DNA from 4 places in the Mesorhizobium sp. 2RAF45 genome. Region 1 is predicted to be linked to each of the others. Evidence: riboswitches for the same ligand, from Rfam matches in the RefSeq annotation. Region 1 holds a riboswitch; each other region holds the start of a gene.
The links. Region 1 has a riboswitch for cobalamin ahead of AB4Z43_RS02900 (DUF1636 family protein). Riboswitches for the same ligand answer to the same signal wherever they lie in the genome.
Positions count from the first base shown of each region.

Region 2: it holds a riboswitch for cobalamin, as region 1 does, so the genes downstream of both, AB4Z43_RS11805 (aromatic ring-hydroxylating oxygenase subunit alpha) here and AB4Z43_RS02900 (DUF1636 family protein) in region 1, are expected to answer to the same signal.
Region 3: it holds a riboswitch for cobalamin, as region 1 does, so the genes downstream of both, AB4Z43_RS13340 (DUF1636 family protein) here and AB4Z43_RS02900 (DUF1636 family protein) in region 1, are expected to answer to the same signal.
Region 4: it holds a riboswitch for cobalamin, as region 1 does, so the genes downstream of both, bluB (5,6-dimethylbenzimidazole synthase) here and AB4Z43_RS02900 (DUF1636 family protein) in region 1, are expected to answer to the same signal.

Region 1 is NZ_JBFRGG010000001.1:580,530-587,803, forward strand. Features, by position in the region: gene AB4Z43_RS02880 (NADH-quinone oxidoreductase subunit C) at 1-108, opposite strand, end outside; gene AB4Z43_RS02885 (NuoB/complex I 20 kDa subunit family protein) at 113-694, opposite strand; gene AB4Z43_RS02890 (NADH-quinone oxidoreductase subunit A) at 685-1,050, opposite strand; gene AB4Z43_RS02895 (winged helix-turn-helix domain-containing protein) at 1,383-2,582, shown strand; cobalamin riboswitch at 2,612-2,816, shown strand; gene AB4Z43_RS02900 (DUF1636 family protein) at 2,856-3,284, shown strand; gene cobW (cobalamin biosynthesis protein CobW) at 3,287-4,324, shown strand; gene cobN (cobaltochelatase subunit CobN) at 4,343-7,274, shown strand, end outside.
Region 2 is NZ_JBFRGG010000003.1:488,168-495,441, reverse strand. Features, by position in the region: gene AB4Z43_RS11840 (carbohydrate ABC transporter permease) at 1-326, shown strand, start outside; gene AB4Z43_RS11835 (carbohydrate ABC transporter permease) at 328-1,482, shown strand; gene bglA (beta-galactosidase BglA) at 1,487-3,151, shown strand; gene AB4Z43_RS11825 (ABC transporter ATP-binding protein) at 3,183-4,295, shown strand; gene AB4Z43_RS11820 (DUF680 domain-containing protein) at 4,381-4,617, opposite strand; gene AB4Z43_RS11815 (DUF680 domain-containing protein) at 4,685-4,888, opposite strand; gene AB4Z43_RS11810 (DUF680 domain-containing protein) at 4,961-5,158, opposite strand; cobalamin riboswitch at 5,655-5,855, shown strand; gene AB4Z43_RS11805 (aromatic ring-hydroxylating oxygenase subunit alpha) at 5,970-7,217, shown strand; gene AB4Z43_RS11800 (2Fe-2S iron-sulfur cluster-binding protein) at 7,238-7,274, shown strand, end outside.
Region 3 is NZ_JBFRGG010000004.1:70,115-77,388, reverse strand. Features, by position in the region: gene AB4Z43_RS13355 (FecCD family ABC transporter permease) at 1-296, opposite strand, end outside; gene AB4Z43_RS13350 (ABC transporter substrate-binding protein) at 296-1,243, opposite strand; gene AB4Z43_RS13345 (ABC transporter ATP-binding protein) at 1,291-2,079, opposite strand; gene AB4Z43_RS13340 (DUF1636 family protein) at 2,076-2,543, opposite strand; cobalamin riboswitch at 2,566-2,771, opposite strand; gene AB4Z43_RS13335 (class I SAM-dependent methyltransferase) at 2,981-3,628, opposite strand; gene AB4Z43_RS13330 (DMT family transporter) at 3,916-4,875, shown strand; gene AB4Z43_RS13325 (substrate-binding domain-containing protein) at 5,003-5,992, opposite strand; gene AB4Z43_RS13320 (ABC transporter permease) at 6,062-7,117, opposite strand; gene AB4Z43_RS13315 (sugar ABC transporter ATP-binding protein) at 7,117-7,274, opposite strand, start outside.
Region 4 is NZ_JBFRGG010000006.1:120,945-128,218, forward strand. Features, by position in the region: gene ribB (3,4-dihydroxy-2-butanone-4-phosphate synthase) at 67-1,167, shown strand; gene AB4Z43_RS18235 (MFS transporter) at 1,274-2,497, opposite strand; gene AB4Z43_RS18240 (TetR/AcrR family transcriptional regulator) at 2,618-3,226, shown strand; gene AB4Z43_RS18245 (hypothetical protein) at 3,322-4,305, shown strand; partial or broken gene bluB (5,6-dimethylbenzimidazole synthase) at 4,425-5,096, opposite strand; cobalamin riboswitch at 5,100-5,279, opposite strand; gene AB4Z43_RS18255 (histone deacetylase family protein) at 5,401-6,327, shown strand; gene AB4Z43_RS18260 (exodeoxyribonuclease VII small subunit) at 6,331-6,582, shown strand; gene AB4Z43_RS18265 (DUF2277 domain-containing protein) at 6,682-6,948, shown strand; gene AB4Z43_RS18270 (pirin family protein) at 6,989-7,274, shown strand, end outside.

The DNA.
Region 1 (7,274 bases):
CGGCTCGACATGAATGGTGAGCTCGCCATAGGCAATGTCAGCGCCATTGACGCGACCGATCAGCCTTTCGCCGAGATAGGTCGACAGTTCGCTAAGGGATGCGGCCATGGATTTACCGTTCGATCGTGCCGGTGCGGCGGATTTTCTTCTGCAGGAGAAGAATGCCGTAGAGCAAAGCTTCGGCGCTCGGCGGGCAGCCGGGCACATAGATGTCGACAGGCACGACGCGGTCGCAGCCGCGTACCACCGAATAGGAATAGTGGTAGTAGCCGCCGCCATTGGCGCAGGAGCCCATCGAGATGACGTAGCGCGGCTCCGGCATCTGGTCGTAGACCTTGCGCAGCGCCGGCGCCATCTTGTTGGTCAGCGTGCCGGCGACGATCATGATGTCGGACTGGCGCGGTGACGCACGCGGCGCGACGCCGAAGCGCTCCGAATCGTAGCGCGGCATCGAGGTGTGGATCATCTCGACGGCGCAGCATGCCAGACCGAAGGTCATGAACATCAGCGAGCCCGAGCGCGCCCAGGTGATCAGCGCCTCGGTCGAGGTGACCAGGAAACCCTTGTCGGCAAGCTCATTGTTGATTTCGAGGAAGAAGGGATCGTCCTCCCCCACCGGCCGGCCGGTGTTGGGATCGATGATGCCCTTCGGCTTCGGCGCGACGAGGGTGCCTGAACTGTCGTTCAATCCCATTCCAGCGCTCCTTTTTTCCATTCATAGGCAAAGCCGATGGTCAGCACTGCCAAAAACACCATCATCGACCAGAAACCCAGCATGCCGATCTTCGAGAAGGACACCGCCCAGGGAAAAAGGAAGGCCACTTCCAAGTCGAAGATGATGAACAGGATCGACACCAGGTAGAAGCGGATGTCGAATTTCATGCGGGCATCGTCGAACGAGTTGAAACCGCACTCGTAGGCGGAAAGCTTTTCGGGATCGGGATTGCGGTAGGCCACAAGGAACGGTGCGGCCAGCAGCGCCAGGCCGACGACCAGCGCCACGCCGATGAACAGGACGATGGGCAGGTACGAACTGAGAAGTGCGTTCATGCAGCGGCTTTCCGTTGGCGCCAATCCACTTTGATTACAGCACCGGACCTTAATGCGGAAGCGTGACAGATTAACCGCTGAACCGTTTTAAGGGGCCTATGCTGCAACGCGGCGAGGGTTAGCGCAGCACTTCCAGCGAAGCAAGTCAAACCTTGTTCAAAACGCCGACCTGGACGGCATATCCGGACAAACTGGTCCGATCCGCTCTTGTTTGATTTCCTTCGTTTTTTACTCCACTTTTCTCTCCTGACAGGGTTGCCGCTAAAACCCTGCTAGCATGGGCTGGAATCACCCGTCAGACCCACAGCAGAAGCGCCCAGAGTGATACCTGCATGAAGGAAAAAATCTCGCTTGCCATGGCCCGGCGCATCGCGCTCGCCGCACAGGGGTTTCTCGATCCCCGCCCAAATGGCACACCCGATCGCCGCCACTTCGCCCGCGTGCTCTCGCGCACCGGCCTGCTGCAGATCGATTCCGTCAGCGCGGTGGTGCGCGCTCACTATATGCCGCTCTATTCGCGCCTTGGCCCCTACCCGCTCGCTCTGCTCGACAACGCCGCCGTGACGCGCAAGCGCACGGTGTTCGAATACTGGGCGCATGAGGCTTCCTTCCTGCCGGTCGAGACCTACCCGCTGATGCGCTGGCGCATGCAGCGAGCCGAGCAGGGCGACGAGATGTATCTGGGCCTGGCCAAATGGGGCCGCGAGCACGCCGCCTATATAGAAGAGATCTACCGCGAGGTCGCTGCGCGCGGCCCGATCGCCGCTTCGGCGCTGGAAGGTCAGAAAGGTTCGGGCGGCTGGTGGGGCTGGAGCCATGCCAAGCATGCCTTCGAATGGCTGTTCTGGGCCGGGCGCATCACCACGGCGCACCGCCGCGGCTTCGAGCGCTTCTATGATTTGCCCGAGCGCGTGCTGCCGCAGGCGATCCTCGACCTGCCCGTGCCGCCAGCCGAGGACGCGCACCGCGAATTGCTGCGCATTTCTGCCCGCGCCCATGGCGTGGCGACATCAGGCGACCTGCGCGACTACTTTCGGCTATCGCCGGCCGACATGAAAGGCCGGCTGGAGGAACTGGTCGAGCTGGGCGAATTGCTGCCGGTGCGTGTCGAGGGCTGGGACAAGCCGGCCTACCTTCATAAGGACGCCCGCCTGCCCCGGAAAATCGAGGCCCGCGCACTGTTGGCGCCGTTCGACCCGGTCGTCTTCGAGCGCTCGCGCTCGGAGCGGCTGTTCGATTTCCACTACCGCATCGAGATCTACACGCCGGCTGAGAAGCGCCAATACGGCTATTACGTCCTGCCCTTCCTGCTCGGCGACCGGATCGTCGCCCGCGTTGACCTCAAGGCTGACCGGCCGGCCAGCGTCCTGCGCATCCACGCCGCCTACGCCGAACCCGGCGCGCCACCTGAAACCGCCGCGCAACTCTTCGAGGAACTGCAGCAGATGCAGGGCTGGCTTGGCCTTGAACGCATCGAAGTGACACCCGCCGGCGATCTGGGTCCGGCGCTCGCCGACATCGCCATGTCGTAGCCGCGCGTTGACACCGCTGCCTGCAAAAGCCTAAATCCGCTCCAGACGGTCCCTTGCCCGCAACGGCAGGGGCTAAGAGGGAATGCGGTGCGGGATTTCGATCTCAAATCCGCGGCTGTCCCCGCAACTGTAAGCGAAGAGCCAAGGCCGAAAGCCACTGGGACGTTCCCGGGAAGGCGGCACCCAAGGCGATGACCCGCGAGCCAGGAGACCTGCCGTCTGCGACAAAAGAATCCGATCGCCCGGCGGGTTTCCGGGCAAGGAGCCCGGTTTTTGGACCAGAACAGCAGTTTTTCGGCTGGCACAGCGGACAATTCGTCCGCCGACGGCGATGCCTTGGCCGGCGTCACCGTCATCGTCTGCGCCTCCTGCCGCGACGAGACCGGCTCCGACGCCCATCCCCGCGCCGGCGAACTGCTAGCCGAAGACACGCGCCAAGCCGCTGCAGGCGATGACATCCGCATCCGCACGGTCGAGTGCCTCGGCAATTGCAAGCGCCGGCTGAGCGCCGCGATCCTGCGCGACGGCTGCTGGAGCTATGTCTTCGGCGACCTGAGCGCGACCAGCGGCGCCGACCTCGTCACCGGCGCCAAACTCTTCGCCACCTCGACCGACGGCCTCATTCCATGGCGCGGTCGGCCTGATTCTCTCAAGCGCGGCCTCGTTGCCCGCATTCCTCCCCTCAACCTGCTGAAGGATTGATCATGAGCGCTTCCGTCACCCGCGTCCCCTGCACCGTCGTCACCGGCTTCCTTGGTGCCGGCAAGACGACGCTGGTCCGCCATCTCCTGGAAAACGCCGGCGGCAAGCGCATTGCCATCATCGTCAACGAGTTCGGCGACATCGGCATCGACGGCGAGATTTTGAAGGGCTGCGGCATCGACACCTGCCCGGAGGAAAACATCGTCGAACTGGCCAATGGCTGCATCTGCTGCACCGTGGCCGACGATTTCGTGCCGGCGCTCGACCAGATCCTGTCGCTCAACCCCAAGGTCGATCACATCCTGATCGAGACCTCGGGCCTGGCCCTGCCCAAGCCGCTGGTCCAGGCATTCCAGTGGCCGACGGTGAAGAGCCGCGTCACCGTCGATGGCGTCATCGCCGTGGTCGACGGTCCCGCACTGGCCGAAGGCCGGGTCGCCAACGACATGGACGCCTTGCAGGCGCAGCGCGCGCAAGATGAGAGCCTCGACCATGACGACCCGGTCGAGGAACTGTTCGAGGACCAGATCGCCTGCGCCGACCTGATCATCCTGTCGAAGAGCGACCTGATGGATGCCGCCGGTTCGGCCCGCGCCAACGCCATCATCGGCGAACACTCCGCCCGTGCCGTGAAGATCGTGCCGACCTCGCATGGCAAGGTCGATCCCTCCGTGCTGCTCGGGCTCGGCCTCGCCGTCGAGGACGACATCGAGAACCGCAAATCCCATCATGACGGCGCCTTCGACCACGAGCATGACGACTTCGACACCTTCATCGTCGACATTCCCTCGATCGCCAATCCGGATGAGCTGGCACAACGCGTCGCGGCCGCCGCCGAACAGGAAAACGTGCTGCGCGTGAAAGGCTTCGTCGAGGTCGGCGGCAAGCCGATGCGGCTCTTGCTGCAGGCCGTCGGCCCGCGCGTCAATCATTACTATGACCGCGCCTGGACCGCCGAGGACGACCGCCGTTCGCGCCTGGTCGTCATCGGCCTCAAGGGGCTGAACCGCCCGGCAATCGAGCGTATACTCGCCGGCTGATTTCAGACACGGGCCGCGATGCATATCCTCACCACGACCTCCGCCTCGCTCGACGATCTCGCCGAGCCGGTCGATCTGCGGCAGACGCCGGCGGATATCGTGGGCCTGTCCTTCACCGACAGCGACCTCGCCGGACTGGCGGCCGCCTGGAAGGCGGATGCCGGCCGTTTGCCCTCGATGCGGCTGGCGGCGCTTCGCGACCTGCGCCACCCTATGTCCGTCGACCTCTGGGTCGACAGCGTCGCCCGCCACGCCAAGATCATCCTGGTACGCATCCTCGGCGGCTACGACTGGTGGCGCTACGGCTGCGACCAGCTGGCCTCGACCGCTCGGGAACGCGGCATAAAACTGGCGCTGCTGCCCGGTGAAAGCCATGACGAGGATATCAGGCTGATCGAAGCCTCGACCCTGCCGCGCTGGGAATTGGACGCCCTGCTCGGCTATTTCCGCGAGGGCGGCCCGGCCAATATGGGCGCGCTGGTGCAGCGGCTGGCCAGGCTGGCTGGGCAGGACGCGGCCGTTGTTGAGCCGGTGGCGGTGCCGAAGGCCGGCTACTACGAGCCAGGCCGCGGCGTCGTCCCCCTCGCCCTTGAGGGAGAGGGAAAGGTCGTGCCCATTCTCTTCTACCGCTCGATGCTGCTGGCCGCCGACGTCGCACCCATCGACGCCCTTTTCGACGCGCTGCGGCAGCGCGGCATGACGCCTGTCCCCATCTTCGTCTCCGGCCTCAAAGACCCGACATCCCTGGCCTTCGCGGAAACCGCCATCGCCAAGCTCAGACCCGTTGCCATCATCGCCGCGACCGCCTTCGCTTCCGGCGCCGAACCCGGCGTTGAAACCCTGTTCGACCGCGCCGGCGTGCCCGTTTTCCAGGTCATCGTCGCCACCACCCGCCGCGACATCTGGGAGAATAACCAGCGTGGCCTGGCGCCCGCCGACCTCGCCATGCATGTCGTGCTGCCAGAACTGGACGGCCGCATCCTCGCCGGCGCGATTTCCTTCAAGGGTGAAAGCGATGTCGATCCCGCGCTTGGCCACCGCGCCTTCGCCAACCGGTCGGAACCGGATCGCGTCGCGCAGGTCGCTGACCGCGTGGCAGCCTTCATTCGCCTGCAGGAGACGCCCCGCGCGACGCGCAAGCTCGCCATCCTGATCCCGGACTATCCCAGCGCGCCTGGCCGTACCGGCTATGCCGTCGGCCTCGACGTGCCGTCGAGCGTGCTGGCGATGCTGCATGACCTGAAGGAACAGGGCTACGGGGTTGAAGGGATCCCGCAATCGCCTCGAGAATTGCTGGATTTGCTGGAGCGGGGCGATGGTGGGTTGGGATTGGATGAGTATCTCGACCTTTCACGAGACCTGCCTGTCGAGGCAATGACTGCTGTTGAGGCGGCGTGGGGGAAAGCGGAAGACAAGACAGATTTGCGCGAGGCACTCCCCTCTGTCCTGCCGGACATCTCCCCCGCAAGGGGGGAGATTGGCAGTTTCAGCGCTAAGGCCACTCTTGCAACGTCGGAGATTGGCGAGGGCAGAGATGACAGCGTAATCTCCCCCCCTGCGGGGGAGATGTCCGGCAGGACAGAGGGGGGTGTTCAAGCGCCGACCTCGCTGCACTTCCCCTTCCGCGCCACGACCTTCGGCAACATCACCGTCGCCCTCGCCCCCGATCGCGGCCGCTCGGCCGACCGCCGCGCCGACTATCACGACCCGACACTCCCGCCACGCCACGCCCTGCTCGCCTTCGGCCTCTGGCTGCGCAAATCTCTCGGCGTCCACGCCCTGATCCATGTCGGCGCCCACGGCACGCTGGAATGGCTGCCGGGCAAGACTGTCGCGCTGTCGAAGGCCTGCTTCCCCGAGATCGTCACCGGCGCCATGCCCGTCATCTATCCCTTCATCGTCTCCAATCCCGGCGAGGCAGCACAAGCCAAGCGGCGCATCGCCGCCGTCACCCTCGGTCATCTGCCACCGCCGCTGGCCGGTGCGGGACTTGACGAAGATCAGCACAAACTCGAGCGCCTAGTCGATGAATACGCCCAGGCCGACGGCCTCCACCGCCGCCGCCGCGACCGCCTGGCAAAACTGATCGTCGACACCGCGCAGAAAACTGGCCTCGCCGCCGAAGCCGGTGTCGCCAGGACCGACGCGCCCGACGAAGCGCTGCGCCGCATCGATGCCTGGCTCTGTGACCTCAAGGATTTCGCCATCAAGGATGGCCTGCATATCTATGGCCGCGCGGCTGACGACGAGCCCGACGCTATGCGCCGCCAAAGTGCCGAGGCTGAAAGGTCGGCGCTGCTTGCCGCGCTCGATGGCCGCCACGTCAAGGCCGGCCCGGCCGGCGCGCCGGCGCGCGGACGTTCCGACGTGCTGCCCACCGGCCGCAATTTGTTCACGTCGGATCCACGCACCATGCCGACGCCGACCGCCTATGATCTGGGCAAGGCGGCGGCGGAAGAAGTCGTGCGCGGCTATCTGCAATCGCATGGCGACTGGCCGCGTTCGCTGGTCATCGATCTCTGGGGCTCGGCCTCATTGCGCACCGGCGGCGAGGAGATCGCGCAAGGCCTGGCGCTGATGGGCTGCCGGCCGCAATGGGATGCCGCCACCGGCCGCATCACCGGCATCGAAGTGCTGCCGCCGGCGACGCTCGGCCGCCCGCGCGTCGACGTCACCTGGCGCATATCGGGCCTGTTCCGCGACATGTTCCCGACCCAGATCGCGTTGATCGACGCCGCCGCCAACGCCGTTGCCGCCCGCGATGAAGAAGATTCGGAAAACCCGCTCGCGGCCCGGACCCGCGCCGATGGCAAGATCAGCCCGCGCATTTTCGGCACCTCACCCGGCACCTATGGCGCCGGCGTCGAGAATCTCCTGTCGAGCGGCGACTGGGGCGCGCGTGAAGAGATCGGCCGTGCCTATCTCGACGCCACCTCGCACGCCTATGGCG
Region 2 (7,274 bases), on a different contig from region 1:
AAGAAACGCTGGAAGCCGCCGTCATCGACGGCGCCAATCCGTTCCAGATCTTCTGGAAGATCATGGTGCCGCAGATCTGGGGCACCATCGCCGTCGTGTGGACCACCATCACCATCCTCGTGCTCAAAGTGTTCGACATCGTGCTGACCATGACCAACGGCCAGTGGAACAGCCAGGTGCTGGCCAATCTGATGTTCGACTGGATGTTCCGCGGCGGCGGCGATTTCGGCCGTGGCGCGACGATTGCCATCATCATCATGATCGCGGTCATCCCGATCATGGTCTGGAACATCCGCCAGGCGAACAAAGAGACGGGAGGACACTGAGATGGCCGTCGCGACTGGAAAATCCTTCGTCAGCCGTTTCGGCGTCCACATAGCGGTGCTGGTCTTCGTTGCCATCTGGACCATTCCCACACTCGGCATCCTGGTCTCGTCGCTGCGCGACAAGGACCAGATCGTCGCCTCGGGCTGGTGGAATTCGTTCGCCAGTTCCAGCCAGACCGAGGCCGGGCGGCTGCCGCCCGCCACGGCGCAGACCCAAAAGGACGGCAAGTTCGTCCTCGAGGGCAACATCTTCGGCGATGGCGCCAAGCGCAACATCAGTGCCTTCGGTGTCAAGGCCGCGGCACCGACGCAATATCCGGCCGGCTCATCGGCCGACCTGGGTGACGGCGTAACCCTGCAGGTCAACGCCGACGGTAGCTTCGTCATGACCTCGCCCAAGGCGTTCGAAGGCGACCGCGGCCAGCGCCTCTACTATGCCTCGTCGGCGCCGCCGAAATTCACCACCGACAACTATCAGACCGTGCTGTTCTCGGAAGGCATCGGCCGCTCGTTCATGAATTCGCTGACCGTCACCATACCGGCGACCGTCATCCCGATCCTGATCGCCGCCTTTGCCGCCTATGCGCTGGCCTGGATGCGGTTTCCCGGTCGGGCGCTGCTGATCGCGGTCATCATCGGCCTGCTGGTGGTGCCGCTGCAGATGTCGCTGATCCCGCTGCTCAAGCTCTATAACGGCGTCGGTACTTTCTTCGGCGTGCCGTCGAAGACCTATCTCGGCATATGGCTGGCGCATACCGGCTTCGGCCTGCCTTTCGCCATCTACCTGCTGAGGAGCTATATCGCCGGCCTGCCGCGCGAGATCATGGAATCGGCCCGCATCGACGGCGCCAGCGATTTCGAGATCTTCGTCAAGATCGTGCTGCCGCTGTCCTTCCCGGTGCTGGCCTCCTTCGCCATCTTCCAATTCCTGTGGGTATGGAACGATCTCCTGGTGGCGATGGTTTTCCTTGGTACGGCACCCGACCAGATCGTGTTGACGGCCAAGCTCAACGCGCTGCTCGGCTCTCGCGGCGGCAACTGGGAGATCCTGACGACATCGGCCTTCATCACCATCATCGTGCCGCTGATCGTCTTCTTCTCGCTGCAGCGCTATTTCGTCCGCGGGCTGCTCGCCGGCTCGGTGAAAGGAGGCTGAAACCATGCAATCCGCTTTGAAAGCCAGTTCGAACCCTGACCTCGCCGTCGATCGCGACTGGTGGCGAGGCGCGGTGATCTACCAGATCTATCCGCGCAGCTACCAGGATTCGAACGGCGACGGCATCGGCGACCTCAAGGGCATCATCGGACGGCTGCCCTACATCGCCGCGCTCGGCGCGGACGCCATCTGGATCTCGCCCTTCTTCAAATCGCCGATGAAGGATTTCGGCTACGACGTCTCGGACTATTGCGACGTCGACCCGATGTTCGGCACGCTGGCCGATTTCGACGCACTGACGGCGGAGGCGCACCGGCTGGGTCTCAAGGTGATGATCGACGAAGTGCTGTCGCACACGGCCGACATCCACCCCTGGTTCAAGGAAAGCCGGTCGAGCCGCAGCAATCCCAAGGCCGACTGGTATGTCTGGGCGGACGCCAGGCCCGACGGCACGCCGCCCAACAACTGGCTGTCGATCTTCGGCGGGTCGGCCTGGCAGTGGGACACCAGCCGCCAGCAATATTACCTGCACAATTTCCTGGCCGAGCAGCCCGACCTCAACTTCCACAACCGCGAAGTCCAGGATGCGCTGCTCGACGTCACCCGCTTCTGGCTGGAACGCGGCGTCGACGGCTTCCGCCTCGACACGATCAATTTCTACTTCCACAGCCAGGGCCTGGAAAACAATCCGCCGCTGCCGCCGGAAGAACGCAACGACCAGACCGCGCCGGCGGTCAATCCCTACAATTACCAGGACCATCTCTACGACAAGAGCCGTCCGGAAAACCTCGGCTTCCTGGAACGCTTCCGCGCCCTGCTCGACGAATATCCGGCGACGGCGGCCGTCGGCGAGGTCGGCGATTCGCAGCGCGGGCTTGAAGTCGTGGCCGCCTATACGGCCGGCGGCAAGCGCGTGCACATGTGCTATTCCTTCGACTTCCTGGCGCCGGAAAAGATCAGCGCCGCCAAGGTGCGTTCGGTGCTGGAGGCTTTCGGCAAGGTCGCCAGCGACGGCTGGTCGTGCTGGGCGTTTTCCAACCATGACGTGATGCGCCCGGCCTCGCGCTGGGCCGCCGGCGAAGCCGACCCTGTCGCCTATCTCAAGGTCATCTCGGCCTTGCTGATGTCGCTGCGCGGCTCGGTCTGCATCTACCAGGGCGAAGAACTCGGGCTGGGCGAGGCCGAACTGCGCTTCGAGGATCTGCAGGACCCCTATGGCATCCGCTTCTGGCCGGAATTCAAGGGCCGCGACGGCTGCCGTACGCCTATGGTGTGGGATGGCGGCGCCAAGAATGGCGGCTTCTCCCTGGCCAAGCCCTGGCTGCCGGTGCCGGCCAAGCATCTGGCGCAGGCGGTCAATGTCCAGCAAGGCGACCAGGCTTCGCTGCTCGAGCACTACCGGCGCTTCCTGACCTTCCGCCGCGCCCATCCGGCGCTGGCCAAGGGCGACATCACCTTCATCGAAAGCGAGGGCGACACCGTCGCCTTCACGCGCCGCGCCGGCAATGAGCAGGTTGTCTGCGTCTTTAACCTCGGCGCCAAGCCGGCCAAGGTTGACCTTGGCGGCCGATCCCTGCAACCTTTGCCGGGACATGGGTTTTCGGGGCAGGCGAGCACCGGTTCGATCGAGCTTGGCGGCTACGCCGCCTGGTTCGGACGCATAGACTGAAATCTTTGAGGAAATCACTGGGAGGACACCAATGGCCGATGTCAATTTGAGACAAGTGAAGAAGTCCTACGGCAATCTCAACATTCTCCACGGCATCGACCTCGATATCAAATCGGGCGAGTTCATCGTCTTCGTCGGCCCGTCGGGCTGCGGCAAGTCGACCTTGCTGCGCTCGATCGCCGGGCTCGAGGAAATCACGTCGGGCGAACTCAAGATCGATGGCGACGTGGTCAACGACGTTCCGCCGTCCAAGCGCGGCATCGCCATGGTGTTCCAGTCCTACGCGCTCTATCCGCATATGACGGTCTACGACAACATGGCGTTCTCGATGAAGATCGGCAAAGAGAACAAGGCCGAGATCGACCGCCGCGTTCGCCAGGCGGCGGAAATCCTGCAATTGACCAAATATCTCGACCGGCTGCCCAAGGCGATGTCGGGCGGACAGCGCCAGCGTGTCGCCATCGGCCGCGCCATCGTGCGCAATCCGAAGGTGTTCCTGTTCGACGAGCCGCTGTCGAACCTTGACGCGGCGCTACGCGTCGCCACGCGCATCGAGATCGCCAAGCTCAAGGAATCGATGCCCAACACGACGATGATCTACGTCACCCACGACCAGGTCGAAGCGATGACGCTGGCCGACCGCATCGTGGTGCTGAAGGACGGCCATGTCGAACAGGTCGGCACGCCGATGGACCTTTACAAGAAGCCCGGCAACCTGTTCGTCGCCCAGTTCATCGGCTCGCCGGCCATGAACATCCTGCCGGCAACCATCGACAAGACCGGCAACCCGACCGTCGTCAACCATGTCGGCGGCCGCAAGGCGACGGTGCCGATCACGACGCCGGCCTCGGCCAAGGGCGCGGCGGTCAGTTTCGGCGTGCGGCCGGAAGACCTGATGATTGCCAGCGGCGCGGACTATCTGTTCGAGGGAACGGTCGACTATGTCGAGCAGCTCGGCGAGGTCCAGCTGGTCTATATCGATATCGGCCGCGCCGACCTGCCGCTGGTGACCAAACTGCCGGGCAATGTCGAGGTCAAGCGCGGTTCGACATTGCGGCTGAGCGCCAATGCCGAGGACCTGCATATCTTCGATGCGGACGGACATTCCTTCGCGCTGCAAAAGCCGGAAGCAAAAGCGGCTTGAGGCCGCCGGTCCTGCTGGGTCAAGGCAACAAAAAAGAGCGGCGGGCCAGGCCCGCCGCTCTTTTTTTGGAGATCAGCTTCGGCTGTTAACGGCCGAAGAGGTTCCGGTCGCTGCCCTGAGGAGCGGACTTCTGCACGTCGCCCGACGAATTGAGCAGCTTGTAGACGGGCGAGCCGCTCTCGCGGATCGAAGCCGTACGCGAGTTGTCGACCGAAGTTGCGGCGGGCTGGTTGGCGCCATTGGAGCCATAGTTGTCGCTGCCCGCGAAAGCGCTGCCGGAGATGGCCAGAACGGCGGCGGCAGCAAGGATGAGCTTGTTCATGTTAGTCTCCTGAATTTCTGGATTTCACGGGAATGGCCGGCATCGCCGCCATTTCCGTGAACCGGCATTACTTGCCGAAGAGGTTGCGGTCGGCGCCCTGCTGAGCAGGCACCTGGGTGGCCGGAGCCGACTTGTCGACCGAAGCCGTGTAGGAATGGTCGACCGCAGCGGCCGGCTGGTTGGCACCGTTGGAACCGTAGTTATCGCTGCCAGCGAAGGCACTGCCGGAAATGGCCAGGACGGCGGCGGCAGCAAGGATGAGCTTGTTCATGTTAGTCTCCTGAGTTTCTCAAGATCGGCCAGAGCGGCGGGCGAAAAGCCCGCCATTAGCCGGGACCCGTTGTTAGTTATTGCCGAAGAGGTTGTGATCTGCGCCCTGGGCAGGCGTCTGAGCAGCCGGTTCCGACTTCTTGGTCGAAGCGGTGTACGAGCTGTCGACAGTCGTGGCTGCGGCGGCATTCGAACCGTAGTGGTCGCTACCAGCGAAGGCGCTGCCGGAAATGGCCAGAAGGGCGGCGGCAGTGAGAACAATCTTTTTCATTTTTAGTACTCCAGTATTTTTTCCGTCCGTCTAGCGGCGTGTCTTGGGATTGAAATCGCGTCGTTCGGACAGCCCCGATGTGGGAAAGCCAGATCGCCGTTTCCAATCACGAAGTTGTTCCGTGTGGACCAAGAATCCACCACTTGAAATTGTGCCAGAGGTTTCCTTGCCATAAATTTTTCTTCTTGATATCAATCACTTAATAAAAGCCAGCCGCAAGATCACAGACTGTATCGGAGGTCCAGTGTTCACACCGTCCTGCACGCACCGTCAACAGAAACGAACCGTTCGGTTCGATTTTAGAATCCTCTAATAGTCACTTTTCGAAACCGTTAACCTTTTTTTGCCCCTGTTCCGGGTCGATTTTGACAGCCAGTACAGCTATCGGCGACGACGATTTTCGTGACCGCTGTCCGCGCCCAGATCGTTGCGCATGCGTGTCGCGCCGCATGGATGCGATGTCGCTTTCATGCCGATGTCGCAAACGCCGTCGTGATTAGATCATGTCATCTCAGGTGCCGCTTCGTGACGACGGGGCGGAGAATTGGGAAGCCGGTCAAAATCCGGCGCTGCCCCCGCAACGGTGGTGGAGTTCAAGTCGCAACGGGAGACCACTGGGCGAAAGCCTGGGAAGGTGTCGCGACCGTCCGCAAGGACACTCCAGAGCCCGGAAACCAGCCCGAGATTTTTGAACTCGACTGATCGCGGTGGGCGGTCAAGAGGCGGATGGCGCGCGCCCGGCTTTCGCCGGCCTGCGTCTCATCCTTCCTCAATCACCACCAGTTCAGTCCTTGAAGTATGAGGACAGGACATGGATGCGCGCAACGATATGCTGAGGCTCTTGAACAGCCGCAGAGAGGGCTTCTCGCTCGAGCAGCCCTTCTATACCGATCCCGATTTCTTCAAGCTCGACATGGAGCTGATCTGGTATCGCGACTGGCTGTTCGTCGGCCATGATTGCGAACTGCCCAAGCCCGGCAGCTTCATCACCGTGCAGATCGGCGACTATCCGGTCGTGCTGGTGCGCGATCAGCAGGGCAAGATCAACGCTTTCCACAATTCCTGCCGCCACCGCGGTAGCCGCGTCTGCAACACCGACAAGGGCATGGCCGCCAAGCTGGTCTGCCCCTATCACCAATGGACCTATGAGCTGGACGGAAGGCTGCTGTTTGCCCGCCAGATGGCCGACGGTTTCGACAAGAGCCAGTTCGGCCTGAAGCCGGTCGCCTGCGAAAGCGTGGCCGGCTATATCTTCATCTGCCTGGCCAAGGAACCCGCCGACTTCTCGCCGATGCGGGCGATGATCGAACCCTATCTCAAGCCGCACCGGCTCAGCGAAGCCAAGATCGCCTTCGAGAGCACGATCGTCGAGAAGGGCAACTGGAAGCTCGTCTGGGAAAACAACCGCGAGTGCTACCACTGCGCCGGCAATCACCCGGAGCTGTGCAAAACCTTCCCGGAAGCCCCGACGGTGACCGGCGTGCAAGGCGCCGACAGCGATCCGGAGATGCTGGCACACTGGGCCAAATGCGAAGCGGCCGGCCTGCCGAGCAAGTTCCGCATAGATCCGGCCGGGCAATACCGCGCCACCCGCGCGCCGCTGCTGCGCGATGCGGTCAGCTACACGATGACCGGCAAGCGGGCGGTGAAGAAGAACCTGTCCGACAGCGTCTCCGCCGACCGCATCGGTTCCTTGCTGCTCTATCACTATCCGACGACGTGGAACCACATTCTGGGCGACCACGCCGTCACCTTCCGCGTGCTGCCGATCAGCGCCACGGAAACCGCGGTGACGACCAAATGGCTGGTTCACAAGGATGCGGTCGAGGGTGTCGACTACGATCTTGCCGAACTCACCCATGTCTGGACCGAGACCAACGACCAGGATCGCCGCATCGTCGAGGAAAACGCCTTCGGCATCCAGTCGCCGGCCTATGAACCCGGCCCCTATTCGGAGCTGCATGAGGGCGGCGTGATCCAGTTTGTCGACTGGTACGCCCGCTTCATCGGTCCGCGCCTTGCCGACGATGGCCGGCCGGCCCTGCGCAGTGTCGCCTGAGGGGTTTGGGGATGAACGCGATGACGGATCTTGGCCTCTATCGCCATCTCGACCAGA
Region 3 (7,274 bases), on a different contig from region 1:
GTCTGCAGCAAGGCGCCTGTTATGCCGAGGCCGCCGCCGACACAGACCGCCAGGATCGTGCGCGGCAGCCTGAGATCGACGACGATCTTGCCGACCGGGCCAGACACCTGGTGCTCGTTCAATCCGACGGCATGGCCAAGCGAGGCGATGACGTCGGTCAGCGGGATCAGTGTCGAACCATAGGCGATCGACAGCAGCACGAGGGCGACGACCGCTACCGTGCCCGCCACTATCGCCAGCGCGAACGCCTTGTGCCCTGAAAGCGCTCCGGATTTATGCCCAGGGGCAAGAAGCATCAGAACGCTTCCGGATGCATCGCCTTGGCGATCTTGCCGATCGCCTCGATGTTTGCCGGGCCGGGCGTCAGTTCGGCATAGCGGAGCGCCACGAAGCGCTCGTTCTTGACCGCGTCCGTCTCCTTCATCGCCGGGTGCGCCTTGAGGAAGTCGAGCAGTTTCTTGTAGCCGCCGCCATCCTGGTAATCGAGCAGGATGAGGAATTGCGGATTGCGCGACGCCACGGTTTCCCAATCCGTGTTGCCCCAGCTGGTGTCCATGTCGGCCATGATGTTGTCGCCGCCCGCCGCCGTGATCATGGCGCTCGGAATGGCGAATTTTCCGGCGGTGAACGGCTTGTCCTCACCTGAATCATAAAGGAACACCCGCGTCCCCTTTGCGCCGCCGACCTTGGCAGTGATATCAGCGAGCTGCGCCTTCCAGCCGGCAACAAGTTTTTTGGCTTCGGTCTCCTTGCCGAAGATCTTGCCCAGCTTTTCGACATCGCCATAGAGCAGATCCATCGAGGCAGCCGGACGGTTCTTGTCGAGATGGACGCAGCTTTCGGTCAGCACCAGCGTCTTGATGCCGTGCGGGGCGAGCGTGTCTGGCGTCACGTCGCCGCCCGGCTTCATGCCATAGTACCAGCCGGCGAAGAAGAAATCGGGCTCGACGGCGACGAGGTTTTCCAGCGTCGGGTATTTGGGCGCCAGTTCGGGAATAGAACCCTGCTCGGCCTTGAATTCGGGGCCGACCTTGTACCATCCGGTGATGCCGGTCAGGCCGACGATCGACGGCTGCAGCTTCAGCGCGAAGGCCATCTCGGCCATGTTGAGATCATGGATGACGGCGCGTTTGGGCGGCGCGTCGAAGGTCAGCGGCTTGCCGCAGCTGTCGACGGTGACCGGGAAGGCGAAGGCTGACGAAGCCAGCAGCGAGATGACGAGCGACAGGGCGAGACGTTTCACGGATTTTGCTCCTTGGTTGAACAATGTCGGATCAGGGATGGGGTCGATCAGGATGGCGGCGCGGAGCGGTTCGGAACATCGAAGACTGTCAGTTCGCGGTCTTCGGTCGGATGGCGCAGGCGAAACACGTCGACGCCGAAAATCTCGCGGATCAGCTTTTGGGTCAGCGCCTCGCGCGGCGCGGCCAGCGCATGCAGCCGCGCTTCGTTCATCACCGCAACCCTGGTGGCGAAGGGCGCCACCAAAGCCAGATCGTGCAGCACCGCGATCACCGTCATGCCGAAGCCGGCCACGAGCTCGAGCAGCTCGCCGCGGGCGCGCGGATCGAGATGGTTGGTCGGCTCGTCGAGGAACAGCACTTTCGGTTGCTGCGCGATGGCGCGCGCCAGCTGGGCGCGCTGGCGTTCACCGCCCGACAGCGAGCCTATGCTGCGGCCAAGCAGCGGCAACAGGCCGGTCCGGCGCAACGCGTCGACGACGATGTCGCGCTCCTCGCTCCTGCGCCTTAGTCCGGCATGCGGGACGCGGCCGAGCTCGACATAGTCGATCACCGCCAGCCGCGGGTCCGGCTGGTCGGTCTGGCCGACAACGGCGACGTGCAGGGCCCGCTCGGCGGTCGAGATCCTGTCCAGGCGGCGCCCGCCAAGCTTCACCTCGCCGGAACTTGGCCTGAGCATGCCCGACAGCATGCGCAGCAGCGTGGTCTTGCCGGCGCCATTGGGGCCGATGATGGCAAGGCGATCGCCTGTGGCCACCGACAGGCTGACGGCGTGGACCAGGTCGCGGCCATTCGCCGTCGCGCAGAGTTCGCGGGCTTCGAGAAGCGGCGTTGTCATCGGCTGTTGCCCTCAACCTTGGCCGGTCCGGGAATACGAGCCAGCGTCTTGCCCGGCAGCCGCGGCGGACGCTGTCCGGAATTGCACCAGCCGTCGGCAAGCGAGGCGTAAAGCCTGGCAAATCGCACGAGATCGCCGGCGTCGGCCTCGGCGTCGATGCAGCCGAAGAGATAGGAAGCCTTGCCTGGCGCCTGGAAGGCCACGGTCAGCGGCCGCGCACAGCCCGCCATGCATTCGACGCCTTCGATCGTGAAGCCATGCGCCACAGCGGGTTCCTGGCAGGCCGCGAGCCGGGAGCGCAGATCGGCACACAGGCTTTCGCCCGACCTGATGCCGGTCGGGATGTCACGGCAAAGCGTGCACACGATGATGCGATGATCGATGGCGCCGTCCAACTTTCCGTCACTTTCCAAAACTAGCGACGGAAGGATGCTGGCGAGCCGGACGACAAGACCGACGTCCACGTCTCCTCCCGGCACACCCCGTCCGGTCAACTCGGTGATGGCAGGTCTCCTGGCTCGCGGGTCTCAGCGCAATCCTGCCTTCCCAGCCTTGCCGGCCAGTGGCACGTCGGATCTTGCTCACCGCTTACAGTTGCGGGGGCAGCCACGGTCTCGACCTCTGCGGGTCTCACCGTGTTCCCTTTTCACCCCTTGCCTTTCGGCGCGGGGACCATCACGCACCCACCGTAGATTTCCATCGATCGCATCGCAATGGGTTTTTTGCGATGTCGCTGCGCTGCGTAGAATATGTAATAACATTACTTTGAAGCGATATTTCTCGACGATGTCAACCCCTGTCCTCGCGCAATAAGTCTTCGGCGGTACCTCGGTTTTCAGCCGCGAGTGGTCACCAGGCAGGAGGCATGACACCTGGCCGCGGTCGCCGAGGGAAACCGGCGCTACAGCTTTCTAAAAAAGCCTGACAGAATATTTGGACCCGCTTCGCCTGGCCGCAGTCTGATCCCGTCTTCAAAGCAATTCAGCGTCACGCATTCGAAGCCGTAATGCGCGAGGAGCGCCACCAGCGAGTCACGGTCGAAATGGTGCAGGTGCTCGTTGGGCAGACGCATGCGCCACGTCCGGAACCACGCATCGCCATCGGCGCCGAGTTCACGCCAGCGGCAATAAGGGACGGCGATGGCCAGGTGGCGGGTCTGAAGGCGGGCGAGGAAACCCAGATCCGGAATGTGCTCGAGCACGTCGAACATGGCGACGAGATCCCACGAGCCGGCGAGCGCCTCGTCCCAATCGACAAAGCGGACGCCCTCGGGCAGCGGAAATTTGGTGATGTCGCAGCCGGCACAGTCGGCAACCCCGGTAATCTTGGCGGCCTCAATGAAGGTGCCGGTGCCATAGCCAATCTCCAACACGGACCGCGGTATCTCACCGGTGATCCCCAGCACCCAGCCAAGCCGCTGATAGCCGAGCTTGATGGTCCGGTCGCTCAGATCCTCGTAATAGGAAATGTATTGCTTGTCGTATGTGATCGGCGTGGCGTCGATCTGGTGGATCACGCCGAAGCGGTCGAGGTTGTAGTTGTCTAGCATTCGCGGCGCCCCCGGGATTTCGAATGCTTATATGGCGGAGTTGAACGCAAGGTAAGCAGTTGGGGCGGGATGCCAAATTCTGGCAGGAGCGCGACCAGAACTAAATGTCACATTTGGGTCGACTGCCAACCGCCACTGCCAGGCTATGCAACGCGAAAAGCTGACACGCGACCTCCCGATACCAAAGTAAAAGCGTACGCGACCTCACCCTTCAAAACGGATGCATGACCCAACGACGCAGGTTATGTTACCCCGTCGGCAGACGTCATCGAAGGGGAGGACATGACATGCAGGCAATGCCGATAGCGCATCAAGCCGCGCAACCCGCGGTCGGCCCCATATCCTCCTTGACCGGCTATCCGGCCGCCATCCTGTGCTGGCTGCTTTCGGCTGGTGTCTATATCGCGGCCAAATGGGTGGCGCCTGAAATGCCGCCCTGGGGCCTCTGCTTTTGGCGGCTGACGCTTGCCTGCGCCATCCTACTGCCGATTGTGCACCGTCATCACGACGCCATGATTGGGCTTTTGCGAACTCGCGCCTTGGAGGTCGTCGCCGTAGGGGCGATCGGCCTCACCCTATGCCAGGGTATGATCTACCATGGCCTCAACGACACCAACGCCACCACGGCCGGCATCATCATGGCGCTTTCGCCTGTCATGACGATGGTGCTCGCGCGTTTCGTGCTTGGCGAACCGCTCGGATTGTGGAAGTCGCTTGGCGCGCTGGTTGCGCTCGCCGGAATGATTTTCATCGTTGCCCACGGGAACCTGACGGCGCTGCTGCAACTCGAGTTCAACGCCGGCGAGTTGTGGATCGTCGGCAGCGCGTTCTGCTGGGGCCTGTACACCGTGCTTTTGCGCCGTGCCAAATTCGGCATCGAACTCCTGCCGATGGTCGTGCTGCTGCTCGGCGCCGGTGCGCTGGTCGCGTTGCCTTTCCATTTGTGGGAATTGTTCAACGACGCACGCTCCGCCATGGACGTCCACAGCATTCTCGCGCTCGCCTATCTGGCAGGACCCGGCGGCGCCTTGATGTACTATCTCTACAACAAAAGCGTGGAAACACTCGGCGCGAGTCGGGCGAGCATGCTGCTCTACCTGCAGACGGTGTTCGTCGCCATGCTTGCCTATCTGCTGCTCGGCGAGGAATTGCACGATTACGATCTGGTCGGTGCGGCCTTCATTGTCGCCGGCATCATACTCGCCACCGTGGTCAAACCCAGGCCAGCTCAACCACGCGTGGCGTAGAAATCTATAGCCGCGCGAATGACCGAAGTGCGCCATGAAGTTGCCATTCTTCGGCAGGCCCTCCCAAAACGAACAAGGCCCCTTCCGGGGCCTTGCGCATCAAGTTCAATGCCGGGCTCTCCGGCCCTCACTTCCCCATCAGTTGCTTGGCGTTCTCCGCCGTGATCGCGGTCGTTTCCACCGTCACCGTTGGTTCCACCGAAGTCGCGCAGTCGAGCAGGATCTTCTTCGACATCTCGATCGCTTCCTTGGCGCCCGTCGGATAGGTGAAGGTCGCCGCCCAGTCGCCTTTTGCGACGGCCTCGATGCCGCCGGCCGGTCCGGGCAGGCCGTCGGTGCCGATGATCTTGACGTCCTTGCCAGCTCCCTTGGCGGCAAGCAGCGCGCCGGCCGCCATCATGTCGTTGGAGGCATAGAGCACCTTGATGTCGGGATGCGCCTGCAGCATGGCGGCAAAGGCGGTCTGGGCTTTGTCCGGCACCCAGTCGGCGGCCTGCTCGGCGACGACCTGGATCTTGGCATTCTCCTTGACGCCGTCCTTGAAGCCGTTCAGCCGCTCAACCGCCGGCGTCGAGCTCGGCAAGCCTTCCAGCACCGCCGCCTCGCCGCCATCCGGCAGCAAGGTCTTGGCGGTGTATTTGCCGGCCTCGAGCGCGATCTTGTAATTGTCGCCGCCGATGAAGGCGGTGTAGTCCTTGCCGGGATCGCCGACCGTCTTGCGGTCGAGCTCGATGACCGGGATGCCGGCATCCATGGCGCGTTTCACCGCCGGCGTCAGCGGTGCCGCCTCGAAGGGCGAGATCAGCAGCAGATCGACCTTCTGGGTGATGAAATTGTCGACCTGCGAGGTCTGCGTGTTGACGTTGCCGGCGCCGTCGGCGATCTGCAGCGTGAAGCCCGGCACGGCCTTGGCCGCCGCGGTCAGCTCGTCATTGACGTGCTGACGATAGGGCTCGGCATTGTTGGCCTGCGAAAAGCCGATGATGAACTGGCCGTCCTTGGCGCAGGCCTTGACCATCGGGTCTGCAGCCTGGGCGGATCCCGCAATGCACAGGCCCGCGCCTGCCAGAAGCACGGCGTGAAGCGTGCGCCTCGTTCCTTGTCTTGTGGTCTTCATACTCACTCTCCTCCTCGTCGGGCCGGGGGCCAGACCTTGGTTGACTTCGACTTTGTTGCCGCCTTCCTCCTAACGACCCAAACCCTCGCGGCGGCGAACGAGGGATTGAAGCACTGCCGCCAGCACGATGATCGCGGCGGTCGCGAGTAACTGCATTGCCGGCGTGATGTTGTTGAGCTGCAGGATGTTGGCGAGCGCGCCCAGCATGATGGTGCCGGCCACGGTGCCGACCATCGAGCCGGCGCCGCCAAACAGGCTTGTGCCGCCGATGACCACGGCGGCGATGGCTGTCAGTTCGTAGCCCATGCCGTCATTGGCGCTGCCGAAATTGAACTGGCCGGCGTGCACGATGCCGGCCAGAGCCGAAGCAAAACCGGTGATGGCATAGACCGAGATCTTCACCATCGAAACGGGCACGCCGGAAATGCGCGCCGCGCGCTCGTTGCCGCCAACGGCAAAGACATAGCGGCCGAAGCGCGTCGTGTTGAGCACGATCGTTGCGATCGCGGCAAAGACGATGAAGACGATGGTGGCGACCGGCACGGTGTTGTTGAACAGCCGCTCTCCGAGGATCGCAAACACAGGCGGTGCCAGGCCCGGCCCGTCGCCATAGGAAATGTTGATGTACTGGTTGCCCGAGACGACCAGCGCCAGGCCGCGCGCCGCCTGCAAGCCAGCAAGCGTGACGATGAACGGCTCCAGCCGAAAGCGGGTGGAGATAGTGCCCTGGATGGCGCCGAAGACGATGCCCATGACGAGCACGGCGAGGATGGTGGGAATGAGCCCGAATCCACCCGAGATCATCATCGACGCGGTGACGACGCTGGACAGGCCGAGCACCGCGCCAACCGACAGGTCGATGCCGGCGGTGATGATGACGAAGGTCATGCCAATGGCGATGATGCCGGTTTCCGACACGGCGCGCACGATGTTGGCGATGTTGTCGGGATCGAGGAACAGGATCTGGCCGTGCCGGCGCGGCGAGAAGATGATGCCGCCGATCGCCACCACCACCAGGCCGATCAGGCTCTGGAAGCGCACCACAAGGGCGAGCGGATCGCGATGCTTGGGCGCTGCCGCCGGCACAGCGGGGCTCGCTGTCACCGAAATCTTCTGTTCAGACATCAGGCCTCCCTGCCATTTGCCGCGTCAAGCACCGTGTGCTCGTCGACGCCGCCGATGAATTCCGCCACGTTGCGCCCTTGGCGCAGCACCACGATCCGGTCGCACAGGCCGATGAGCTCCGGCATCTCGCTGGACGCGACCAATATTCCGAGCCCCT
Region 4 (7,274 bases), on a different contig from region 1:
GCCCGAAACAGCCTTTTTCTTCCCTTCTGCCTACTGCCGAATCCCTGCGAGCGAAGCGAGCATCCCATGCCTTACGATCAGAAGAAGATTGTCGAAGCCATCCGCGCATTCGAACGCGGCGAGATCGTCGTCGTCATGGATGATGACGGGCGCGAGAACGAGGGTGACCTGATCGTCGCCGCCGTTCACTGCACGCCGGAAAAGATGGCCTTCATCGTGCGCAACACCTCGGGCATCGTCTGCACGCCGATGCCGCGTGAGGAAGCCAAGCGGCTCAACCTGCAGCCGATGGTCGCCGACAATGATTCCGCCCACACCACCGCCTTCACCGTCAGCGTCGATTTCAAGCATGGCACGACGACAGGCATTTCGGCCGAAGACCGCACGCTGACCGTGCGCAACCTTGCCAACGGCAATGTCGGCGCCTCCGATTTCGTCCGCCCCGGCCACATCTTTCCGCTGATCGCCCGCGAAGGCGGCGTCCTGATGCGTTCGGGTCATACCGAAGCGGCGGTCGATCTCTGCAAGCTCGCCGGCCTGCCGCCGATCGGCGTCATTTCCGAACTGGTCAACGACGACGGCACCGTCAAGCGCGGCCCGCAAGTGCAGGATTTCGCCGAAGAGCACGGCCTGAAGCAGGTGTCGGTCGCCGACCTCATCGCCTACCGCCAGCGCAAGGAAACGCTGGTCGAGCGTGTCGCCTGCTCCGATATCGACACGCTTGGCGGCAAGGCGCAGGTCTTCACCTACACGCTGCCCTGGGACACGATGCATCACGTCGCTGTCGTTTTTGGCGATATACGCGATGGCGAGGACGTGCCGGTGCGGCTGCATTCCGAGGATGTGGTGACCGATGTCTTCGGCACCAGCCATCGCCTGGACGGCATCATGAAAGCGATGGGCGAGCGCAAGCGCGGCGTCATCGTCTATCTCAGAGAGGGCTCCGTCGGCGTCGCGCACCAGGAGCGCAAGCGTCCGCTGAGCGGCGATCGCGAGGATCACGAAGAGGCGCGGCGCCGCGAAAACGAATGGCGCGAGATCGGCCTCGGCGCGCAGATCCTGAAGGATCTCGGCATTTCCTCGATCAACCTGATCGCCTCGCGCGAGCGTCATTATGTCGGCCTCGAAGGGTTTGGCATCCACATCGCCAAGACAGAGATCCTCTAGCTACCTGAAACCTCCGCGATGTCGTCATCCTCGGGTCTGCGCTCCGCTTCGCGTCGCTCCGCCCGTGGATGACGAAGTCACACTGGCCCAAGCCATTCCGACCGTGTCACTCCGCGGGAACGACCGCAGCGTCGCATCCGTCCAGCTCGCATTTTTGCGTGGCCAGGATGCGCTGGCCGAGCAGCACGGTGGCGAGCGCAATCGTGCCTGATGCCACCGAGACCCAGAACCCGTTCTGGGCGCCGAACGCATCCACCACGGCGCCGGCGGCGAAGGAGCCCAGTGCCATGCCGATGCCGATCCCGGTGGTCACCCAGGTGATGCCTTCGGTCAGCATCGCTTCCGGCACATGCCGTTCGATCAGGCCGAAGGCCGTGATGAAGGTCGGCGAGATCGCCACGCCGCTGATGAAGACGGTCAACGCTAGAAGCGGCACGCTGCTGGCGGTGAGCGGCAGTAGCGTGCCGAGCGTGACGAGGGCGACCGCGATGGCGAGCTGGCGTTGCAGTGGAGCCTTCAGGTTGAGCGCGCCGACAATGATGCCGAGCACGAACGACCCCAGCGCGTAGACGCCGATGACGAGGCTGGCGGCGCCGGGCTGGCCGAGCTCTTTTGTGATGGCCACCGTGCTCACTTCCGTCGTCGCGAAGGTGGCGCCAATGAAGATCAGGGCAAAGGTGATGATCTGCACTGGCCGCAGGCGGATCGCCGAGCCGCTCGAGTCGTGGTCCACCGGGCGCACTTGCGGCTCGGTCGATCTCTGCAGGATGAACGCGGTCGACCCCAAGGCGAGGAACAGTGTGCTCGCCAGCATGCCCGCTTCCGGAAACAGGGCGGCGCTGAGGCCGACCGACAGCGATGCGCCGGCGATGTAGACCAGTTCATCCGCCGCCGATTCGAAGGCGAAAGCGGTGTTCATCTCGGGCCGGCCCCGGAAAAGCTCCGTCCAGCGCGCGCGCACCATGGCAGGCATACTGGGCATGGCCGCCGCCAGCAGCGCCGACACGAACAGCGTCCAAACCGGCCAGTCCTGATTGGCGGCCGCAATGAGAGTGATGAAGGCGAGCACGGAGATGATTGTCGTGGGCACGACGATCCGCGTCTGGCCAAGGCGATCGACCAGTCTTGATATTTGCGGCGCCAGGAATGCGTTGGCCAGAGCGAATGTCGCCGAGACGGCACCCGCCAACCAGTATTCGCCACGCGTCTGCGACAGCATTGCCACGATGCCGATCGGCGCCATGGCGATCGGCAGGCGCGCCATGAAGCCGGCGGCCGCAAAGCCCCTCGCTCCAGGGGCGCGGAAGATTTCTGAATAGGGGTTTTGCATGGGGGTTCCTCGACAAAGGGCGGTTCGACAATTACATACGAAGCGTATGAGGATTAGATAGAGCATACGCGACGTATGTCAATTGGCATACGGAACGTATGTGAATAGGACCAGACGGAAATGCACAGACCCCGCAAGGAAATGATCGCCGAAACGCGCGCCAAGCTGATTGCTGCGGCCCGCCAGGCCTTTGGCACGATCGGATATGCCGAGGCGTCGATGGATGATTTCACGGCATCGGCCGGGCTGACGCGCGGCGCCCTCTATCACCATTTCGGCGACAAGAAGGGACTGCTGGAGGCGGTTATCGCCGAAATCGACGGCGAGATGGCGGCCCGGGTGAATGAGGTGGCGTCGAGAGCGCCGACCCGCTGGCAGCATTTCGTCGACGAATGCACGACCTATATCGAAATGGCGCTGGAGCCGGAAATCCAGCGCATCATGTTCCGCGACGGTCCGGCCGTCTTGGGCGATCCGGCGCAATGGTCGAATGCCAATGCCTGCGTCGGCTCAATGACCGATCATCTGACCGCGCTGCAAGGGGAGGGGGTGGTCGTCCCGGGCGTCGACCCCGAGACCGCCGCACGGCTGATCAACGGGGCGAGCAGCCAGGCGGCGCAGCGGATCGCCAATTCTAACGACCCCGAAGCGACGTCGAAGATAGTGGTTGCGGCGTTCAAGCAACTGCTCGAGGGACTGCTCAGAAAACCGGGTTCGCAACAGAACTAAATCCTCGTTGGGCGCACCGCTGTCCACCGCTCATGATTGACAATCCTCGGGGTGAGCGCATCCTTCCCAGCCATCTCTGAGGGGAGATTCGGGACATGTGGGATTTCGATATCGGCAGGTCGGTGTCCATCATGGTTCGGACCTGGCCTTTCATTGTCTTCCGCATGATCGTCTATTTCGGCATCACGCTGGCCTACATCATGGCGACCGGCACCGGCGCTTCCGTCGGCTATGGCGTCGGCCATATCTCCACCGATCCTGACGGGCCGATGTCCTTTGCCCTGTGGGGCGGGGTGGTCGGCTTCGGCGTGGTTTCGATCGCCGTCTATTGGATCCGCGAATACATCCTCTACGTCGTCAAGGCCGGCCATATCGCCGTGATGGTCCATCTGATTGATGGCCGGGATGTTCCCGACGGCCAGAACCAGATCGCCTATGCCAGGCAGGTCGTGACCGAGCGCTTCGCCGAGGCCAACATCCTTTTCGTCGTCGACCAGCTGGTCAAGGGCGCCATCCGCGCCATCACCGGCCTGCTCGGCGGCATCGCCGCCTTCCTGCCCATTCCGGGGCTGAGCGGCCTGGTCTCCTTCATCAACACGGTGATCCGCCTGTCACTCACCTATGTCGACGAGATCATCCTCGGCTACAACATCCGCATCAATTCGTCCTCACCGTTCGAAACCGCTCGGCAAGGCGTGGTGCTCTACGCCCAGAACGGCAAGACCATGATCAAGAACGCCGTCTGGCTGGCGGTCATCATGTGGGGTGTCTCCTTCGTCATCTTCCTGCTGATGCTGGCCCCGGCCGCCGCCATTCTTTTCCTCATGCCAGGGCAACTCGCCGGCTGGGCTTTCGTGCTCGCCATCGTCTTTGCCTGGGCCTTCAAGGCGGCCTTCATCGAGCCCTTCGCCATCGCCTGCCTGATGCAGGTCTATTTCAAGACCATCGCCGGCCAGGTGCCTGACCCGGCCTGGGATGCCCGGCTGGCCGAGGCGTCGTCGAAGTTCCGAGAGTTGAAGGACAAGGCGCTGGCCTCCTTTGGCGGCTCGCGCTGGGGCACGGCCGGCGCGACGCACTGATCGGCGGGATTCGCCTGCGCAGCAGCAACCGTGTTGAGGTGCGCCACCGCTGACTTGAGTGGCGTCTCTCCTTGCCCGCAAAAAGTCTCGCTCATGATCAGGTCGGGCAGCGGCAGCCGCCGGCCCCAGCCATGCGTTTCCAGGTCCGGTTTGGATGCGAACTCGGAAACCCGGCCGACGCAGAGATATGCGATCGGCGTCACGTGCTCGGGAATGGACAGCAGGCTCTTCAACGCTTGCGGCTCGATGATGCTGACCCAGCCGACGCCGACGCCTTCGGCACGCGCGGCCAGCCAGAAATTCTGCACCGCGCAGACCGTGCTGTAGAGATCCATCTCCGGATTGTGCCAACGTCCCAGCGGCGAGTTTTTTGAGCGCTCGCGGTCGCAGGTGATGCAGATGTTGAGGGCGCTTTCGCAGATGCCTTCAAGCTTGAGCTTGCGGTAGAGCGCCTGTCTTTCCACTTCGATTTCAGGCAATTCCTGCTCGCGCGCGGCCAGGAACAGGTCGCGCACATCAGCCCGTCGCGCGGCGTCGCGGATGACGATGAAATTCCACGGCTGCATGAAGCCGACCGACGGTGCATGGTGGGCGGCAAGCAGAAGCCGCGCCAGCACCGCGTCGTCGAGCCCGGTGGGCAGAAAATGGCTGCGCACGTCGCGCCGCGTGAACATGGCGCGGTAAACCGCGTCGCGCGCCATCTGGTCAAACTCGTCACCTGAAGCAGCGGTCATGTGTTCCGGCATCGCGTGTCCCCTTGCGATCGCTATCAATGCCGTCCGCCTGACCATGCGGATGACGATGCCTGCCAGGCCGGTCTTCTGGCTTGGGATCAACCCGCGTCCGGTGCCTTCCCGTCATCGACAGTGGCATTTACCGGCGCGGTCCCCCTCACAGCGTTGGGCACGCCACGGAATTCAACCGTGTTCCCGATTCTCCCGCTTGCGACGGGCACCAGGCAGTAGCGGCGACCTTACGCCGAAGGCTCGGCCGCGCCAATCCCCGCAGCGACGCCAATGGACGCAGGCGCGATTTTCCCCAGCCATCAAGCTGCAATGCATGGCCATCGCGGCGCCGGGGCACTAGATAGGGAGCATGACAACCCGTCTCTACACGCATCCGATCTTCCTCGAACACATCACACCGCCCGGTCACCCCGAGCGGCCGGACCGCCTGCGCGCCATCGAGCGCGTGCTCGACGACGAGGCTTTTGCCGCGCTCGATCGTGTCAAAGCGCCGGAGGGCGACGAGGCCACCATCCTCTACGCCCATCCCGCCGATTTCGTCGCCCGTGTGCGTGCCGCCATTCCCGAAGAGGGTATTGCCCGCATCGATGCCGACACCACCGCCAGCCCGAAGAGCTGGCAGGCGGTGATCGCCGCGATCGGCGCGGCCAACGCCGCTGTTGACGACGTCTTTGCAGGCCGCGCCGACAATGTCTTCGTCGCCGCAAGGCCGCCCGGCCACCATGCCGAAAAGACCACCGCAATGGGCTTCTGCTTCTTCAACACGGCGGCGATTGCGGCGCGCTATGCGCAGAAGAAGCATGGCGCCGAGCGTGTCGCCGTCGTCGACTGGGATGTCCATCACGGCAACGGCACGCAGGATATTTTCTGGGACGATCCCTCGGTTCTCTATTGCTCGACGCACCAGATGCCGCTTTATCCCGGCACTGGCGCGAAGACCGAGACCGGCGCCGGCAACATCGTCAATGCACCCTTGGCGCCGCAGACCGGCAGTGAGGTGTTTCGCGATGCCTTCCTGTCGCGGGTGCTGCCGTCGCTCGACAATTTCGCGCCCGATCTGATCATCATTTCGGCCGGTTTCGACGCGCATCACCGCGATCCGCTGGCCGAGATCAATCTGACCGAGGACGATTTCGACTGGGCGACCGGCCAGCTGATGCAGCGCGCCGCGCGCCACAGCGGCAACCGGCTCGTCAGCCTGCTCGAGGGCGGCTACGATCTGCAGGGACTGGCATTTTCGGTCGCCGCCCATGTCGGGCGACTGATGAAAGGATGAATGATGGCTGGTGAAACCAACGAAGACGTCAAGGCGATGAGCTTCGAACAGGCACTCGACGCGTTGGAGAAGATCGTCGATGATCTGGAGCGTGGCGACGTGCCGCTCGACCAGTCGATCAAGATCTACGAGCGCGGCGAGGCGCTGAAGGCGCATTGCGACCGGCTGCTGAAGGCCGCCGAAGACAAGGTCGAGAAGATCAGGCTGTCGCGCGACGGCAAGCCGGTCGGAACCGAGCCGCTCGACGCGGATTGAGGCGCGGAGTAGCCTTACCGGTTTTTGGACACGATCAAGGTTGAGGATTAAGCTCGTCCCGATTGAAACGGCTCCAGGACAAGAGGAGATACGGAAGCGATGTGCAGAAACATCAAGACCCTGTTCAATTTTGACCCGCCGGCAACCAATGACGAAGTGCGCGACGCGGCCCTTCAGTTCGTTCGCAAGCTGAGCGGAACGACACGGCCCTCGAAACAGAACCAGCATGCGTTCGATCACGCCGTCGAAGTCATTGCGGCATCGGCGCGCGAACTTCTCGATTCGCTCGAAACCAATCAGCACCCGCGCAACCGCGAAGAGGTGGCGGCCAAACTGCGGGCAAAAGCGGCGATCCGCTTTGCCTGATGCGGCCAGAGCGGTCCTCGACCGCTGACAAGGAGAGCCCATGAGCTTCTTTCCCGGAAAAGACCCTGAAGCCGGCGACGCCTTTGCCAGCGACCAGATCGAACTGATGGTCATCCCGAATGCCAAGGACATTGGCGGCTTCGAGGTGCGCCGCGCTCTGCCGACCGCCAGGCGGCGGCTGGTCGGGCCATTCATCTTCTTCGATCGCATGGGTCCGGCGATCCTGCGGGCAGGCCAGGCTCTCGATGTCCGTCCTCACCCGCATATCGGCCTGTCGACGGTGACTTATCTGTTCGACGGCAAGATCCGTCATCGCGATTCCCTGG